Regions from separate parts of the Streptomyces sp. NPDC085596 genome, predicted to be linked through region 2. Evidence: predicted binding sites of a transcription regulator. Region 2 holds the regulator's gene; the other holds the start of a gene.
What was found. The regulator HrcA, encoded in region 2, represses chaperone genes, less so after heat shock. The targets are predictions, from matches to a motif close to TTNGCACTCNGNNNNNCNGAGTGCNAA.
Positions count from the first base shown of each region.

Region 1: the regulator HrcA is predicted to act here: its motif matches at 4,563-4,589, upstream of groL (chaperonin GroEL).

Region 1 covers NZ_JBITTC010000007.1:272,861-280,417, reverse strand. The annotation lists gene ACIGA3_RS21990 (trehalose-6-phosphate synthase) at 1-921, opposite strand, end outside; gene ACIGA3_RS21985 (glucosyl-3-phosphoglycerate synthase) at 995-1,939, opposite strand; SAM riboswitch class I at 2,122-2,278, shown strand; gene thrC (threonine synthase) at 2,296-3,570, shown strand; gene ACIGA3_RS21975 (MoaD/ThiS family protein) at 3,567-3,842, shown strand; gene ACIGA3_RS21970 (cold-shock protein) at 4,273-4,476, shown strand; gene groL (chaperonin GroEL) at 4,752-6,374, shown strand; gene ACIGA3_RS21960 (antibiotic biosynthesis monooxygenase family protein) at 6,478-6,810, opposite strand; gene ACIGA3_RS21955 (ArsR/SmtB family transcription factor) at 7,000-7,539, shown strand; gene ACIGA3_RS21950 (MFS transporter) at 7,536-7,557, shown strand, end outside.
Region 2 covers NZ_JBITTC010000001.1:732,177-739,733, forward strand. The annotation lists gene ACIGA3_RS03350 (S41 family peptidase) at 1-522, opposite strand, end outside; gene ACIGA3_RS03355 (hypothetical protein) at 654-1,199, opposite strand; gene ACIGA3_RS03360 (VOC family protein) at 1,277-1,669, opposite strand; gene ACIGA3_RS03365 (16S rRNA (uracil(1498)-N(3))-methyltransferase) at 1,671-2,417, opposite strand; gene ACIGA3_RS03370 (nitronate monooxygenase) at 2,414-3,514, opposite strand; gene dnaJ (molecular chaperone DnaJ) at 3,593-4,732, opposite strand; gene hrcA (heat-inducible transcriptional repressor HrcA) at 4,733-5,749, opposite strand; gene ACIGA3_RS03385 (MBL fold metallo-hydrolase) at 5,908-6,630, shown strand; gene ACIGA3_RS03390 (DUF3097 domain-containing protein) at 6,665-7,477, shown strand; gene ACIGA3_RS03395 (hypothetical protein) at 7,455-7,557, opposite strand, start outside.

The DNA.
Region 1 (7,557 bases), on a different contig from region 2:
CCACTCGGGGTGGTCCTCCAGGAGGCGGCGGTACGCCAGCAGGCCGCGCACGATGTTCTTGGACAGCTCGGTGCGGTCCACGCGGACGATCGTCCGGCGCCCCTCGCCGATCTCCTCCCGCAGCAGCGCCATCCGCTCGTCCACGTCCGCCCGGTGCGCCCGCTCCCGCAGGAAGTCCGCGTCCGCGCCCAGCCCGTGCACCCCGATCTCCGTACCGGAGGGGATGCCGGGACCCAGTACCGCGTGGCAGCAGTCGGTGAACGCGTCCGCCCAGCGCCGGGTCAGGAACGCCGCCCGGTCCGCGCCCAGGATGCCGGTCAGCAGCTCGGCCGCGATGTCGTCCGGGAGGAGGCGGAAGTAGTCCGGCGGCGCCCACGGCGTGTGCGAGAAGTGGCCGATGCGCAGGTCGGGGCGGAGCTTGCGCAGCATCCGGGGGGCCAGCGCCAGGTGGTAGTCCTGGATCAGCACCGCAGCGCCCGGCGCCGCCTCCTCGGCCAGCGCCTCCGCGAACGCCTGGTTGTAGGCGCGGTACGCGTCCCACTGCCGGCGGAACTCCGCGTCGAAGACCGGCTCCAGCGGCGTCTGGTACATCATGTGGTGCACGAACCAGAGGGCCGAGTTGGCGATGCCGTTGTACGCGTCGGCGTAGACACCCGCGTCGATGTCCAGCATCCGCACCCGCTGCCCGCCGGTGTCCGCCGCCGGCAGCAGAGCGCCGTCCGCGCGCCGCACCGCCTCCCGGTCACCGTCCCCGAGCGCGGCGCACACCCACACCGCGTCCGTGTCCGGACCGATCGCCGACAGCCCCGATACGAGACCGCCGCCGCCCCGCCGGGAAGTCAAGCCCCCGTCCGGACCCACCGTGTACGAAACCGGGCCGCGATTGGACGCGACCAGCACCTCAGCACCCTGCGTAGCCATGGCCTCAACCTAGCCCGACCCACAAATGCTCAAACGTACGCGCGACCGGCGAGCCGACCGTATACGGCCGCCCTCACGCCACCTTCCGCGCCGCGTACTCCGCGATCTCCGCCATCGGCGGCCGCTCCTCGGTGTCCACCGAGTACGTACGCGGCTCGAAACCGTCCACCCCCCGCTCGAACTGGGTCAGCGCGGGCCGCACCAGATGTCCGCGCGCGAGCCGGAGCTGCGCGGTGCGGTAGATCGCGGCCGCCATCCGGCCGAGGGCCTGCCCGTCCTGGTGCCGGTGCTTGCGCACCCCCACGTCCACCTGGGCCAGCGCGTCGAGCCCGACCAGATGCAGTGAGTCCACCAGCATCCCCAGCTCGACCCCGTACCCCACCGGGAACGGCAGCCGCTCCAGCAGCGAGCGGCGGGCCGCGTACTCCCCGCCCAGCGGCTGCACGAACCCGGCCAGCTGCGGCCAGTGCATGTTCAGCAGCGGGCGCGCCATCAGCTCGGTCACCCGGCCGCCCTGCCCGGCAGCCCCGCCCAGCGGACGGTCGTACATCGCCTTGACCAGGTCGATCCCCGGATCGGTGAGCAGCGGGCCGACGATGCCGAGGACGAAGTCGGAGGAGAACTCCTTCAGGTCGGCGTCCACGAAGGCCACGATGTCCCCGCTGGTGACCAGCAGGGAGCGCCACAGCACCTCGCCCTTGCCGGGCTCGGCGGGCAGCCGGGGCAGGATGTCGTCCCGGTGCACGACCCGCGCGCCCGCGGCGGCGGCCACCTCGGCGGTGCGGTCGGTGGACCCGGAGTCCACCACGACTATCTCGTCCACCAGCGGCGCCTGGGACACCAGGTCGTGCCGGATCACGGAGACGATCTCCCCGACCGTCGATTCCTCGTTCAGCGCGGGCAGCACCACGGACACGCGCTGCCCGGAGCGCTGCTTGGCGGCCAGGACGCGGTGCAGCGGGCGGTCGGCCACGGACCAGGAGCGGGTGGCCAGCCAGCGTTCGGTTTCTTCCAGCATGGTCTGCGGCTCCTCACTGTGGGGGCGTGTCTGCACGGGCCGGCCGGTGTCCGGGCCGGTCCCCGCCTGATCCATCTCGCGGTTCGGACGACACCTTCAACTCTCCTGGCCTTCGGTTACAGTCTTGGACAACGCCGATGACCATCGCATGTCGAGGCCAGATGGCGTTCACAACCGAATACCGCTCATCCAGAGGGGCAGAGGGAAACGGCCCGATGAAGCCCCGGCAACCCTCCAGCCGGTCTCGTGCGCGCGACACACCGCGACACCGCGAGGCTCCCGGCTAGGGAAGGTGCCAAATCCGTCTCACGGCGAGATGCGTCGTGAGGAAGATGAGGAGAGAGGGCCTCGCCTCCATGGCTGTGCAGACCGTCGCCACCCCCACCGTAGATCTCGGCCCCGCCGCCGCCCTGAGCTGTCGGGAGTGCGGACACCGCGTCCCGCTCGGCCCCGTCTTCGCCTGCGAGGAATGTTTCGGGCCGCTGGAGATCGCCTACGACTTCTCCGCGTACGACACCGAAGAGCTGCGCAAGCGCATCGAGTCCGGCCCCGCCAGCATCTGGCGCTACGCCCCGCTGCTGCCCGTCCCCGCCGACGTCGCCGAGAAGCCGAACCTCAACCCCGGCTGGACCCCGCTGGTCAAGGCCGACCGCCTGGCCCGTGAACTCGGCGTCACCGGCGGGCTGTTCGTGAAGGACGACTCCGGCAACCCGACGCACTCCTTCAAGGACCGTGTCGTCGCCCAGGCGCTGGAGGCCGCCCGCGCCTTCGGCTTCACCACCCTGTCCTGCTCCTCCACCGGCAACCTGGCCGGCGCGGTCGGCGCCGCCGCCGCCCGCGCCGGCCTGCGCTCCTGCGTGTTCATCCCGCACGACCTGGAGCAGGGCAAGGTCGTCATGGCCGCCGTCTACGGCGGTGAGCTGATCGGCATCGAGGGCAACTACGACGACGTGAACCGCTTCTGCTCCGAGCTGATCGGCGACCCGGCCGGCGAGGGCTGGGGCTTCGTCAACGTCAACCTCCGGCCGTACTACGCCGAGGGCTCCAAGACGCTGGCGTACGAGATCTGCGAGCAGCTCGGCTGGCGGCTGCCCGACCAGCTCGTGGTGCCGATCGCCTCCGGCTCCCAGCTCACCAAGATCGACAAGGGGCTGAAGGAGCTGATCGCGCTCGGCCTGGTCGAGGACAAGCCGTACAAGATCTTCGGCGCCCAGGCGGAGGGCTGCTCGCCGGTGTCGGCCGCGTACAAGGCCGGTCACGACGTGGTGCGGCCGCAGAAGCCGGACACCATCGCCAAGTCCCTCGCCATCGGCAACCCGGCCGACGGGCCGTACGTGCTGGACATCGCGCGCCGCACCGGTGGCGCGGTGGAGGACGTGACGGACCCGCAGATCGTGGACGCCATCAAGCTGCTGGCCCGTACCGAGGGCATCTTCGCCGAGACGGCGGGCGGGGTGACGGTCGGTGTCACCCGCAAGCTGATCGAGACCGGCGCGCTGGACCCCTCGCTCACCACCGTCGTCCTCAACACCGGCGACGGCCTCAAGACCCTGGACGCGGTCGCCGGCACCGGTCTGACCGCGACCATCCGCCCGAACCTGGACTCCTTCCGAGAGGCTGGCCTCGCATGAGCGTGACCGTTCGCATCCCGACCATCCTGCGCACCTACACCGGCGGGCAGGCCGAGGTCGCCGCCGAGGGCGGCACGCTCGCGGAGGTCATCGAGGACCTGGAGAAGCACCACACGGGCATCGCCGCGCGCGTGCTGGACGACCAGGGCAAGCTGCGCCGGTTCGTGAATGTCTACGTCAATGACGACGACGTGCGTTTCGAGGGCGGACTTCAGACCGCCACCCCCGACGGCGCGGGTGTCTCCATCATTCCGGCGGTCGCCGGCGGCTGAAATTACCTTCGGTAACCACGGTTACCGTCAGTTCATCGAATGGCCTTCTCCGTAAGAGAAACGGAGGGGGCCATTCTGTGTGATTGAGCGCGGTAGGGTTGGGGAACGCGCTCCCGGTCAAGCGGGTCGGGAGCCCGCGATTCATGCCGCTGACCCGACAAGAAGTAGCCAAAATGCGCGGGTAATGTGCGGCATTTGTTGTTTTTAGGGGGCCCGACTTGCCCCGAATTCGGCCGAATTTGCGGCAGATTCCGGACTGTGTCCGTCCAGAATTCTCGTCCGATTGACCTGTTGCAGACGGCAGTTGGACAGATACATTCAGCCGCGGTCGACGCGTTCCGGCGCACGCCCCCGACCATTGGGGTGCGAGGTCTGACCCAGGTCCGCGAGGTGTGGATCTGCGCAAGGGCCAGTAATAGGGGAGTTAGGCATGGCTCAGGGCACCGTCAAGTGGTTCAACGCGGAGAAGGGGTACGGCTTCATCGCGGTCGACGGTGGTGCGGACGTCTTCGTCCACTACAGCGCCATCCAGATGGACGGCTACCGGGCCCTGGAAGAGGGCCAGCGGGTGGAGTTCGAGATCTCGCAGGGCCAGAAGGGTCCGCAGGCCGACATGGTTCGCGTCACCGTCTGAACGTTTCCAGCAGAGCGAAGGGCCCGCACCGGCACAGGGTGCGGGCCCTTCGTCCTGTTAAGTCCCCTCCTGATCCCCCGAAGGCGCTTGCACTCGCCCTGGGTGAGTGCTAATCATTGCGTTAGCACTCTGAAGGTGAGAGTGACAACGAAGGACCGGGTCGGTGAGGCCCGCGGACCGGGTGGGGCAAGGAACCACAAGGTCGGCGAGCCGTCCGTCGCGGGCGCGGGCGCGGTCCGAAGGAATCACCCCCAGTCCTGGAGGGACCACTTCACATGGCCAAGATCATCGCGTTCGACGAGGAGGCGCGGCGCGGCCTCGAGCGCGGCATGAACCAGCTCGCGGACGCCGTCAAGGTGACGCTCGGCCCCAAGGGCCGCAACGTCGTCCTCGAGAAGAAGTGGGGCGCCCCCACGATCACCAACGATGGTGTCTCCATCGCCAAGGAGATCGAGCTCGAGGACCCGTACGAGAAGATCGGCGCCGAGCTGGTCAAGGAAGTCGCCAAGAAGACGGACGACGTCGCCGGCGACGGTACGACCACCGCGACCGTGCTGGCCCAGGCCCTGGTCAAGGAGGGCCTGCGCAACGTAGCCGCCGGCGCCAACCCGATGGCCCTCAAGCGCGGTATCGAGAAGGCCGTCGAGGCCGTCTCCACCGCTCTGCTGGAGCAGGCCAAGGACGTGGAGACCAAGGAGCAGATCGCCTCCACCGCCTCCATCTCCGCCGCCGACACCCAGATCGGCGAGCTCATCGCCGAGGCGATGGACAAGGTCGGCAAGGAAGGTGTCATCACCGTCGAGGAGAGCAACACCTTCGGTCTGGAGCTTGAGCTCACCGAGGGCATGCGCTTCGACAAGGGCTACATCTCCGCCTACTTCGCGACCGACATGGAGCGCATGGAGTCGGTGCTCGAGGACCCCTACATCCTCATCGCCAACTCCAAGATCTCCTCGGTCAAGGACCTGCTCCCGCTCCTGGAGAAGGTCATGCAGTCGGGCAAGCCGCTGCTGATCATCGCCGAGGACGTCGAGGGCGAGGCCCTGTCGACCCTGGTCGTCAACAAGATCCGTGGCACCTTCAAGTCCGTCGCCGTCAAGGCTCCGGGCTTCGGCGACCGCCGCAAGGCCATGCTCGGCGACATCGCCATCCTCACCGGTGGCGAGGTCATCTCCGAGGAGGTCGGTCTCAAGCTGGAGAACGCCTCCCTGGACCTCCTTGGCCGCGCCCGCAAGGTCGTCGTCACCAAGGACGAGACCACGATCGTCGACGGCGCCGGCTCCTCGGAGCAGGTGCAGGGCCGCGTGAACCAGATCCGCGCCGAGATCGAGAACAGCGACTCGGACTACGACCGCGAGAAGCTCCAGGAGCGCCTGGCGAAGCTCGCGGGCGGCGTGGCGGTCATCAAGGCCGGTGCCGCCACCGAGGTGGAGCTCAAGGAGCGCAAGCACCGCATCGAGGACGCCGTGCGCAACGCCAAGGCGGCCGTCGAGGAGGGCATCGTCGCCGGTGGTGGCGTGGCTCTGCTCCAGGCCGGCCAGGTCTTCGACAAGCTCGAGCTGACGGGCGACGAGGCGACCGGTGCCAACGCGGTCAAGCTCGCGCTGGAGGCCCCGCTCAAGCAGATCGCCATCAACGGTGGTCTCGAGGGTGGCGTCGTCGTGGAGAAGGTCCGCAACCTTCCCGTCGGCAACGGCCTGAACGCCGCGACCGGTGAGTACGTCGACATGATCGCCGAGGGCATCATCGACCCGGCGAAGGTCACGCGTTCCGCCCTGCAGAACGCCGCGTCCATCGCCGCGCTGTTCCTCACCACCGAGGCCGTCATCGCCGACAAGCCCGAGAAGGCCGGCGCGGCCGCTCCGGGTGGCATGCCGGGCGGTGACATGGACTTCTGATCCTGCTCGGATCAACTGTCCTGGTCCGGGGCGGCACTTCCCTCACGGGGGGTGCCGCCCTCGGGCGTTTCCGGGCCTCGGTCGCGGGCCTCGGTCGCGGGCCTCAGTCGCGGGGGAAGGCGTAGGCGCGCTCCACCCGTGCGACCTCCACGCTGTAGGAGGAGTACCAGCGTTCGCGGCCGAGCCGCTGGGCCTGGAGGTGTTCGGGGTGGGCCTTCCACGCCGTTATCGACGCCTCGTCCGCGTAGTAGATGACGACGAGATCCCGGCCGTCCTTGTCCGTCATGGACTCGCGCCCGAGATAGCCGGGCTGCGCCTCGCCGAGTTCGGCCATGCGCTCGCTCATCGCCGCGTAGCCCTCCAGGTCCTCGGCGGGCCGGGTGGTGATGATCACCGCGTAGTACGGCGGTTCGGGGCGGACGAACGAGATGGTCATGCGGGAAGCCCTCCGTCGTAAGGCGCGTGTGGCGCAAGGCTACTGACGTGATTCCTCGCTGACCACCGTGGCTCCTGAGTGGTCGTCATGACCCCGGATGACGGAAGGTCTCGCGCGCCGGACAGCAGATTCTGTAAGCCCGTGCGAAATCCCTTGCGCAATGGTCAAGAAGTGTTGACCATTGGAGGCATGCCTACCGACGATCTCCCCGAGACGTTCCACGTCACCACTGACGACCAGCTGCGCGCCGTCTCCAATCTGACGCGCCACCGGATCATGGCCGTGCTCCGCTTCGAGCCCGCGACGATCACGCAGATCGCCGAGCGCGTGGGCCTGGCCAAGGGGAGTTCCAGCTACCACGTGCGGCTGCTGGAGCGGGCCGGCCTGGTGAAGGTCGTACGGACACGGAAGGTCCGGGGGGTCACCGAGCGGTACTACGCGATGGCCGCACGGTCGATCGCGCTGCCCGATCCGGGTGAGGGAGGGCCGGATGTGCTGATGCGGCATGCGGTGGCGGACCTGGAGGCGTCGCCGGCGGACGGCGAGCGGCATGTACGGATGGCGCATCTGCGGCTCACCGAGGAGCAGTTCGCGGAGCTGGGAGCGCGGCTGGAGGCACTGGCGGACGAGTACCGCGAACTGTCCGATCCGTCGCTGCCGGACGCGTCACTCGTCTTCGCCCTGTTCCACCCGGCATCGCGCAAGCAGACCGAAGGGGACGCCAAGTGACCTCAGACATACGGAAGT
Region 2 (7,557 bases):
GTTGCCGTCCAGCTCCTCGTGCAGCCGGACGAACTCGCCCTCGCCGTCCCGGTCGATCCACAGCTTCCCCGCGGTGCCGCCCCGGTACCGCTTCCAGGCGGAGGCGTCCCGGTTCATCGAGGCGGACAGCAGCACGGTGTGCGGGCCGTGGGCGACGGCGCCCACGGGGCCGTACGGGAGGGTGGCCGCCGGGCCGCCGTCGAGCGGGACGGCGCGGGCCCAGCTGTGGCGGGTGCTGTGCCGTCCGGCCGCGCTGATCGCCAGGACCTCGCCGCCGGGGGTCCAGCCGCGGACCTGGGTGCGGCGGCTGCCCCAGTGGGTCAGGCGCCGGGAGGGTCCGCCGTCGACGGGGGCGGTGTGCACCTCGGAGGCGCCGTCGCGGGTGGAGGTCCAGGCGAGGGTGGTGCCGTCCGGGGAGATGCGGGGGTGGTTCACCGGGACGTTGTCGGCGCTGACCCGCCAGGCCCGGCCGCCGTCCAGCGGGGCGACCCAGACGTCGTCCTCGGCGGTGAAGGTGATCAAGTCGCCCCGCACATGCGGGAATCGGAGATACGAGGCGGCGTTTTCCGTGGCAGCACCCTGAGTCACGCGGTCACCCTACGCGTGAGCGGCCGCGCACGGACCCGGAATTGATCACTTCCTTCCGCCTCCCGTCACTTGCCTTCGACGGGCCGGCACGAGGGGTCGTTCTCGCACCACAGGGTGCGGGTGACGGTGACGGTCACCGTGGGCCGGGGCTGTCCGGGCGGGCGGTAGGTGGCGGGCGGGGTGTAGGAGGGGGCGGCGTCGCAGTCGCCGAGTCCGCTGACCCGGAAGACCTGGCGTCCGCCGACCTTGGCGGTGAGGTTCCCGCGCACGCAGGCGCCGTTCACCGCGCGGGTCACCTTGCCGGTGACGGCTATGTCCCGCCCGTCCTTGGTGCGGCCCTGGCAGTCGACCGTGACGACGGTGGACTCGCTCGGCGACCCACTGGCCGACCCGCCATCCTGCCGCCCCGTGCAGGTGAGCCAACTCACGTCCACATCACGCTTGTTCAGCGCGTCTGTCGCGGTCGAGTCGGTGGTGTACGCGACCGAGGCCGCCCCGAGATCACCCGGCTGACAGCCCGTCACCGTACCCACGACCAGGACCGCGAGCCCGGCAGCGGCCAACAGCCGCACGGGACGCGGACCACGGCGAGTCCACCTCGATGCCCCCATATGGCCCAGCCTGCCACCGACTCCCCCACGGCGGAAGGCCGCATACGGCCAGTCACCCGAACGTGCGGCGCCGGCTGTCAGCCGAGCATCAGCAGCCACTCCTGGAGCTCCACCAGATTCCCCTCGGGGTCGCGGAGATGGGCCACCCGCATCCGGTCGGTGAGCGGGGCCGGGCCGTGCAGCACTTCGGCGCCCCGGCCGGTGATCTCGGCACAGTAGGCGTCCAGGTCGTCGACGCGGAGTACGACCAGCGAGCGGTGCCCGGTCGCGGTCTCCCCCAGTTCTGCGAGCACCTCGGCCATCGACGCCCGGTCCTGGAGGGCGATCCCGGCGGACCCGGCGTGCGGGCTGAACTTCTCGTACGGGCCCTCGGCCGAGCCCGACTGGGGGCGCAGGCCGAGGACTTCGGCGTAGAAGCGGTAGCAGGCGGCGAAGTCGGTGACGAGGAGCCGGACTTGGGCGAGTTCCATCTCAGGACCAGCGGCCGGTGCGGCCCAGCAGGAGGGCGGTCGCGGCGGTGCCGGCGGTGGAGGTGCGCAGCACGGACGGGCCGAGCACGCAGGCGCGGGCGCCGGCTTCCTCGAAGAGCGCCAACTCGTCGCGGGACACGCCTCCTTCGGGCCCGACGACGAGCACGATCTCACCCTCGGCTGGCAGTTCGGCGGTGGCCAGCGGGACGGACTCGTGGTCGAAGTCGGAGTGCAGCACGGCGGCGAAGTCGGCCTTGGCGAGGAGGGCGGCGACCTGCTTGGTGGAGGCCACGTCCGCGACCTCGGGGAAGCGGACCCGGCGGGACTGCTTGCCCGCCTCGCGGGCGGTGGAGCGCCACTTGCCGAGCGCCTTCAGTCCCCGCTCGCCCTTCCACTGGGTGATGCAGCGCGACGCCTGCCAGGGCACGATCGCGTCGACCCCGGTCTCGGTCATGGTCTCCACGGCGAGTTCGCCCCGGTCACCCTTGGGCAGCGCCTGCACGACGGTGATGCGCGGCCGGGGCTCCGGCTCCTCGCGCACCTCGGGCAGGTCGACGATCAGCCGGTCCTTGCCCTCGGTGCCGGTGACCTCGCACACCGCGTAGCGCCCGGCGCCGTCGGTGAGGACGACCTCCTCGCCGGGTTCGAGCCGCTTCACGGAGACGGCGTGCCGCCCCTCGGGGCCGTCGAGTACGTACCGGGTGCCGTCCGCGCGGAAGTGCTCGACGACGAAGACGGGCGCGGTCATCGCGCGTCTCCTCCTTGGGCTCGGATGGGTCTGTACTGCCGCCCCGACTCACCGCGTACCAGGTTCAGTTCGGCGGCGAGGGTGCGGACGAGTTCGGCTGCGGGCAGCGGCCGGGCCAGCCGGTGCCCCTGGCCTGCCCACAGGGACATGCCCTGGGCGTCCCCGGCGGCGGTGGCGGCCTTGCGCAGCGGCGCGGTCAGGTGGTGCACGTCGGGATAGGCGGCGGGCGCGTACGGCCCGTGTTCGCGCAGGAAGCGGTTGGTCAGGGCCCGCGCCGGGCGCCCGGAGAAGGCGCGGGTCAGCTCGGTGCGCGGGAACACCGGGTCGGTCAGCGCCCGCTTGTGGGCGTCGGGGGCGCCGGACTCGGGGGTGGCGAGGAACGCGGTGCCCATTTGGGCGGCGGTCGCCCCGGCGGCGAGGACGGCGGCGATCTGGGCGCCCCGCATGATGCCTCCGGCGGCGACGACCGGGATCTCGACCGCCTGCACGACCTGGGTGACCAGGGACAGCAGGCCGAGTCCGGTGCCGTCGTTCTCCGCCAGGTCGCGGTGGGTGCCCTGGTGGCCGCCCGCCTCGATGCCCTGCGCGATCACCGCGTCCGCGCCGGCCCGCTCCACCGCGCGGGCCTCCTCGACGGTGGTCGCGGTGACCAGGGTGACGGTCCCGGCGCGGCGCAGCGCGGCCAGCACCTCCGGGTCGGGTACGCCGAAGTGGAAGGAGACGGCGGCGACCGGGTCGTCCAGCAGGACGGCGAGCTTGGCGTCGTAGCCGTCGTCGCGGCCGCCGTCGGGGTCGCCCGCCTCGGTCTCGTACCAGGCGGCCTCACCGGCCAGTTGCTGCGCGTACAGCTCGACGGCGCCGGACTCGGCGTGGGCGGGCTGGGGCAGGAAGAGGTTGACGCCGAAGGGGCGGCTGGTCAGTCCGCGCAGACGCTTGATCTCGCGGTACATGCCGTCGGCGGTCTTGTAGCCGGCGGCGAGGAAGCCGAGCCCTCCGGCCTCGGAGACGGCGGCGGCCAGTTCCGGTACGGCGACACCGCCCGCCATGGGGGCCTGCACGATCGGATGCACGACGAGATCGGCCAGTGCGGAGGACATGCCCGCATGGTGTCATGTCCGCCTGACAAGTCCGAATCGGGCCGGACGGGGTCGGGGGGCGCCGAACGCCCCCCGACATCAGCGTCCGTTGAACGCGTCCTTCAGCCGGGAGAACAGGCCCTGCTGGCCGGGCTGGAACTGGCCCGTGGGCCGCTCCTCGCCCCGCAGCTTGGACAGCTCCCGCAGCACCCGCTCCTGCTCGGCGTCGAGCTTGGTCGGGGTGGTGACCTCGACGTGCACGATGAGGTCGCCCCGGCCGCCGCCGCGCAGATGCGTGACGCCCCGGGTGTGCAGCGGGATCGACTGGCCGGACTGGGTGCCGGGCCGGATGTCGACCTCCTCCATGCCGTCCAGCGTCTCCAGCGGCACCTTGGTGCCGAGGGCCGCCGCCGTCATCGGGAGGGTGACCGTGCAGTGCAGGTCGTCGCCGCGCCGCTGGAAGGTGGAGTGCGGCAGCTCGTGGATCTCGACGTAGAGATCACCGGCCGGGCCACCGCCGGGGCCGACCTCGCCCTCGCCCGCGAGCTGGATGCGGGTGCCGTTGTCGACACCGGCGGGGATCTTCACGGTCAGGGTGCGCCGGGAGCGGACCCGGCCGTCGCCCGCGCACTCGGGGCACGGGGTCGGGACCACGGTGCCGAAACCCTGGCACTGGGGGCAGGGGCGGGAGGTCATGACCTGGCCCAGGAAGGACCGGGTGACCTGGGAGACCTCGCCCCGGCCGCGGCACATGTCACAGGTCTGCGCGGTGGTGCCGGGGGCCGCGCCCTCGCCGCTGCAGGTGTTGCAGACGACCGCCGTGTCGACCTGGATGTCCTTGGTCGTGCCGAAGGCCGCCTCGTCCAGCTCGACCTCGATCCGGATCATCGCGTCCTGGCCGCGCCGGGTGCGCGAGCGCGGTCCGCGCTGCGACGCCGTACCGAAGAACGCGTCCATGATGTCGGAGAAGTTGCCGAAGCCGCCGGCTCCGAAACCGCCCGCGCCACCGGCGCCGCCGGCCTGCGAGAGGGGGTCGCCGCCGAGGTCGTAGACCTGCTTCTTCTGCGGGTCCGACAGCACCTCGTAGGCGGCGTTGATCTCCTTGAACCGCTCCTGGGTCTTCGGATCGGGATTGACGTCCGGATGCAGCTCGCGCGCGAGCCTGCGGAACGCCTTCTTGATCTCATCCTGCGACGCGTCGCGGCGCACGCCGAGAACGGCGTAGTAATCCGTGGCCACTTACGACTCCGCCAGGATCTGTCCGACGTACCGTGCCACTGCGCGTACCGCTCCCATCGTTCCCGGGTAGTCCATGCGGGTCGGTCCGACCACGCCGAGCTTGGCAACCGCCTCGCCGCCCGAACCGTAGCCGACCGACACGACGGACGTGGAGTTGAGTCCCTCATGAGCGTTCTCGTGCCCGATACGCACGGTCACGCCCGGATCTTTGGCCTCGCCGAGGAGCTTGAGGAGCACGACCTGCTCCTCGAGGGCCTCCAGCACGGGCCGGATCACCAGGGGGAAGTCATGTCCGAAACGGGTGAGATTGGCGGTGCCGCCGATCATCAGCCGTTCCTCGTTCTCTTCGACGAGTGTCTCCAGCAGAGTGGAGAGCACTGTGGAGACCGTACCGCGATCCTCCGCCTCGAAGGCATCGGGGAGGTCCTCGACCAGTCGCGGTACATCGCTGAACCGGCGTCCGGCCACCATGCTGTTGAGGCGCGCGCGCAGATCCGCGAGCGGTGCCTCGCCGAACGGCGCGGGGCAGTCGACCATCCGCTGCTCGACCCGGCCGGTGTCCGTGATCAGTACGAGCATCACGCGGGCGGGGGCGAGTGAGAGCAGTTCCACATGCCGGACCGTGGACCGGGTCAGCGAGGGGTACTGCACGACGGCGACCTGCCGGGTCAGCTGCGCGAGCAGCCGGACCGTGCGGGCCACGACGTCGTCCAGGTCGACGGCGCCCTCCAGGAAGTTCTGGATCGCGCGCCGCTCCGGCGCCGTCATCGGCTTCACGCCGGCGAGCTTGTCGACGAAGAGCCGGTAGCCCTTGTCGGTGGGGATGCGCCCGGCGCTGGTGTGCGGCTGGGCGATGAACCCCTCCTCCTCCAGCGCGGCCATGTCGTTGCGCACGGTGGCCGGGGAGACGCCGAGGCTGTGCCGTTCGGTGAGGGCCTTGGAGCCGACGGGCTCCTCGGTGCCGACGTAGTCCTGCACGATGGCGCGCAGCACCTGCAGCCTGCGTTCGCTCAGCATGCGCACCTCCATCACGTCGACCCACGGCCCTTACGGTGTACCGCCTGGCACTCTGCGTGTGCGAGTGCCAGACTTCCCCGGCCAGTGTACGGCCGCGGGGTGCTCACCGGGCAAGGTCGGTGCCGTCCGCCCGGCTTGTCCACCGTTAGCGTCCGGGTATGACGGTGACTTGGGAAGACCTCGGGTGGGAGCGGCTGGCCGAAGGGGTGGGCCGGTGCCGACTGCCGGGCTGGGACTGCACGGTGGGGCTGGTGGTGGGCGCGGGCACGGCGCTGGTGGTGGACGCGGGGTCGAGCCTGGCCGAGGGGGCGGCGCTGCGGTCGGCGGCGCGGACACTGGCTGGGCGGGATGTGACCCATCTCGCGCTGACCCACCCGCATTTCGATCACGTCCTGGGCGCCCCCGCCTTCGCCGGGGCGGACGTCTACGGCGCGGTCGGGCTGGACGTGGTCTTCGCGCACGAGCGGGAGGCGCTGCGGCTGGACGCGGTCGACCACGGGGTCCCGGCCGGGGAGGCGGAGGCCGCCGCACGCGCCCTGGTCCCGCCCGCGCACGCGGTGTCCGGCGAGTGGACGCTCGACCTCGGCGGCGGCCGCCAGGCGCTGTTGGCCAACGTCGGCCCCGCGCACACCGCCCACGATCTCGCGGTGCTGGTGCCCGGCTCCCCCGAGGTCGTCTTCTGCGGCGACCTGGTCGAGGAGTCCGGCGAACCACAGGCGGGCCCGGACGCGGTGCCGTCCCGCTGGCCGGCCGCACTTGACCGGCTGCTGGCCCTCGGCGGCGAGGACGCACTGTACGTACCCGGTCACGGAGCGGTGGTCGACGCGGCCTTCGTACGGCGCCAACGGGACGCCCTGGCAGCGCGTTTCGGCGTGTCCTGAGTACCGGGCCGCGACTTCTCCTATCGTCATCGGAATGCGCGACTACTCCCCCGACCTGACCGCCCCCTGGAAGAAACCGAAGCCGGTGCCCGAGGTCGCGGCGGAGGCGGGTCTGGTGGTGGAGGAGCCCGGTACGGGGTTCTGCGGGGCGGTGATCCGCTGCGAGGCGGGCACGGTCACGCTGGAGGACCGCTTCGGCAAGCACCGGGTGTTCCCGCTGGAGCCGCGCGGCTTCCTGCTGGAGGGCCGCCCGGTCACCCTGGTCCGCCCGTCCGCCGCCGCCCCGGTGAAGCCCGCCCGCACCGCCTCGGGGTCGGTCGCCGTCCCCGGCGCCCGCGCCCGCGTGGCCCGCGCCGGGCGGATCTACGTCGAGGGGCGGCACGACGCCGAACTGGTGGAGAAGGTGTGGGGCGACGACCTCCGCATCGAGGGCGTCGTCGTGGAGTACCTGGAGGGCGTGGACGACCTGCCCTCGATCGTGACCGAATTCGGCCCCGCCGCAGACGCCCGCCTGGGTGTCCTCGTGGACCACCTCCTGCCCGGCACCAAGGAGTGGCGCATCGCGCAGTCGGTGACCAGTGAGCACGCCCTGGTGGTCGGCCACCCGTACATCGACATCTGGGAGGCCGTGAAGCCCTCCGCCCTCGGCATCCCCGCCTGGCCCCGCGTCCCCCACGGCCAGGACTGGAAGAAGGGCGTGTGCAAAGCCCTGGGCTGGCCGGAAAACACCGGTGCGGTCTGGCAGGCGATCCTGGCGAAGGTGACGTCTTATCGGGATCTGGAACCGGAGCTGCTGGGGCGGGTGGAGGAGCTGATCGACTTCGTCACGGATAGCGGTGGGGCCTGACGGCTTTGTAGGTGCCGAAATCAGCAGTGTCGAGTTCGACACCGAGTGTCTCCAAGGGGAGGGGCGCGCCGAACTTCGTG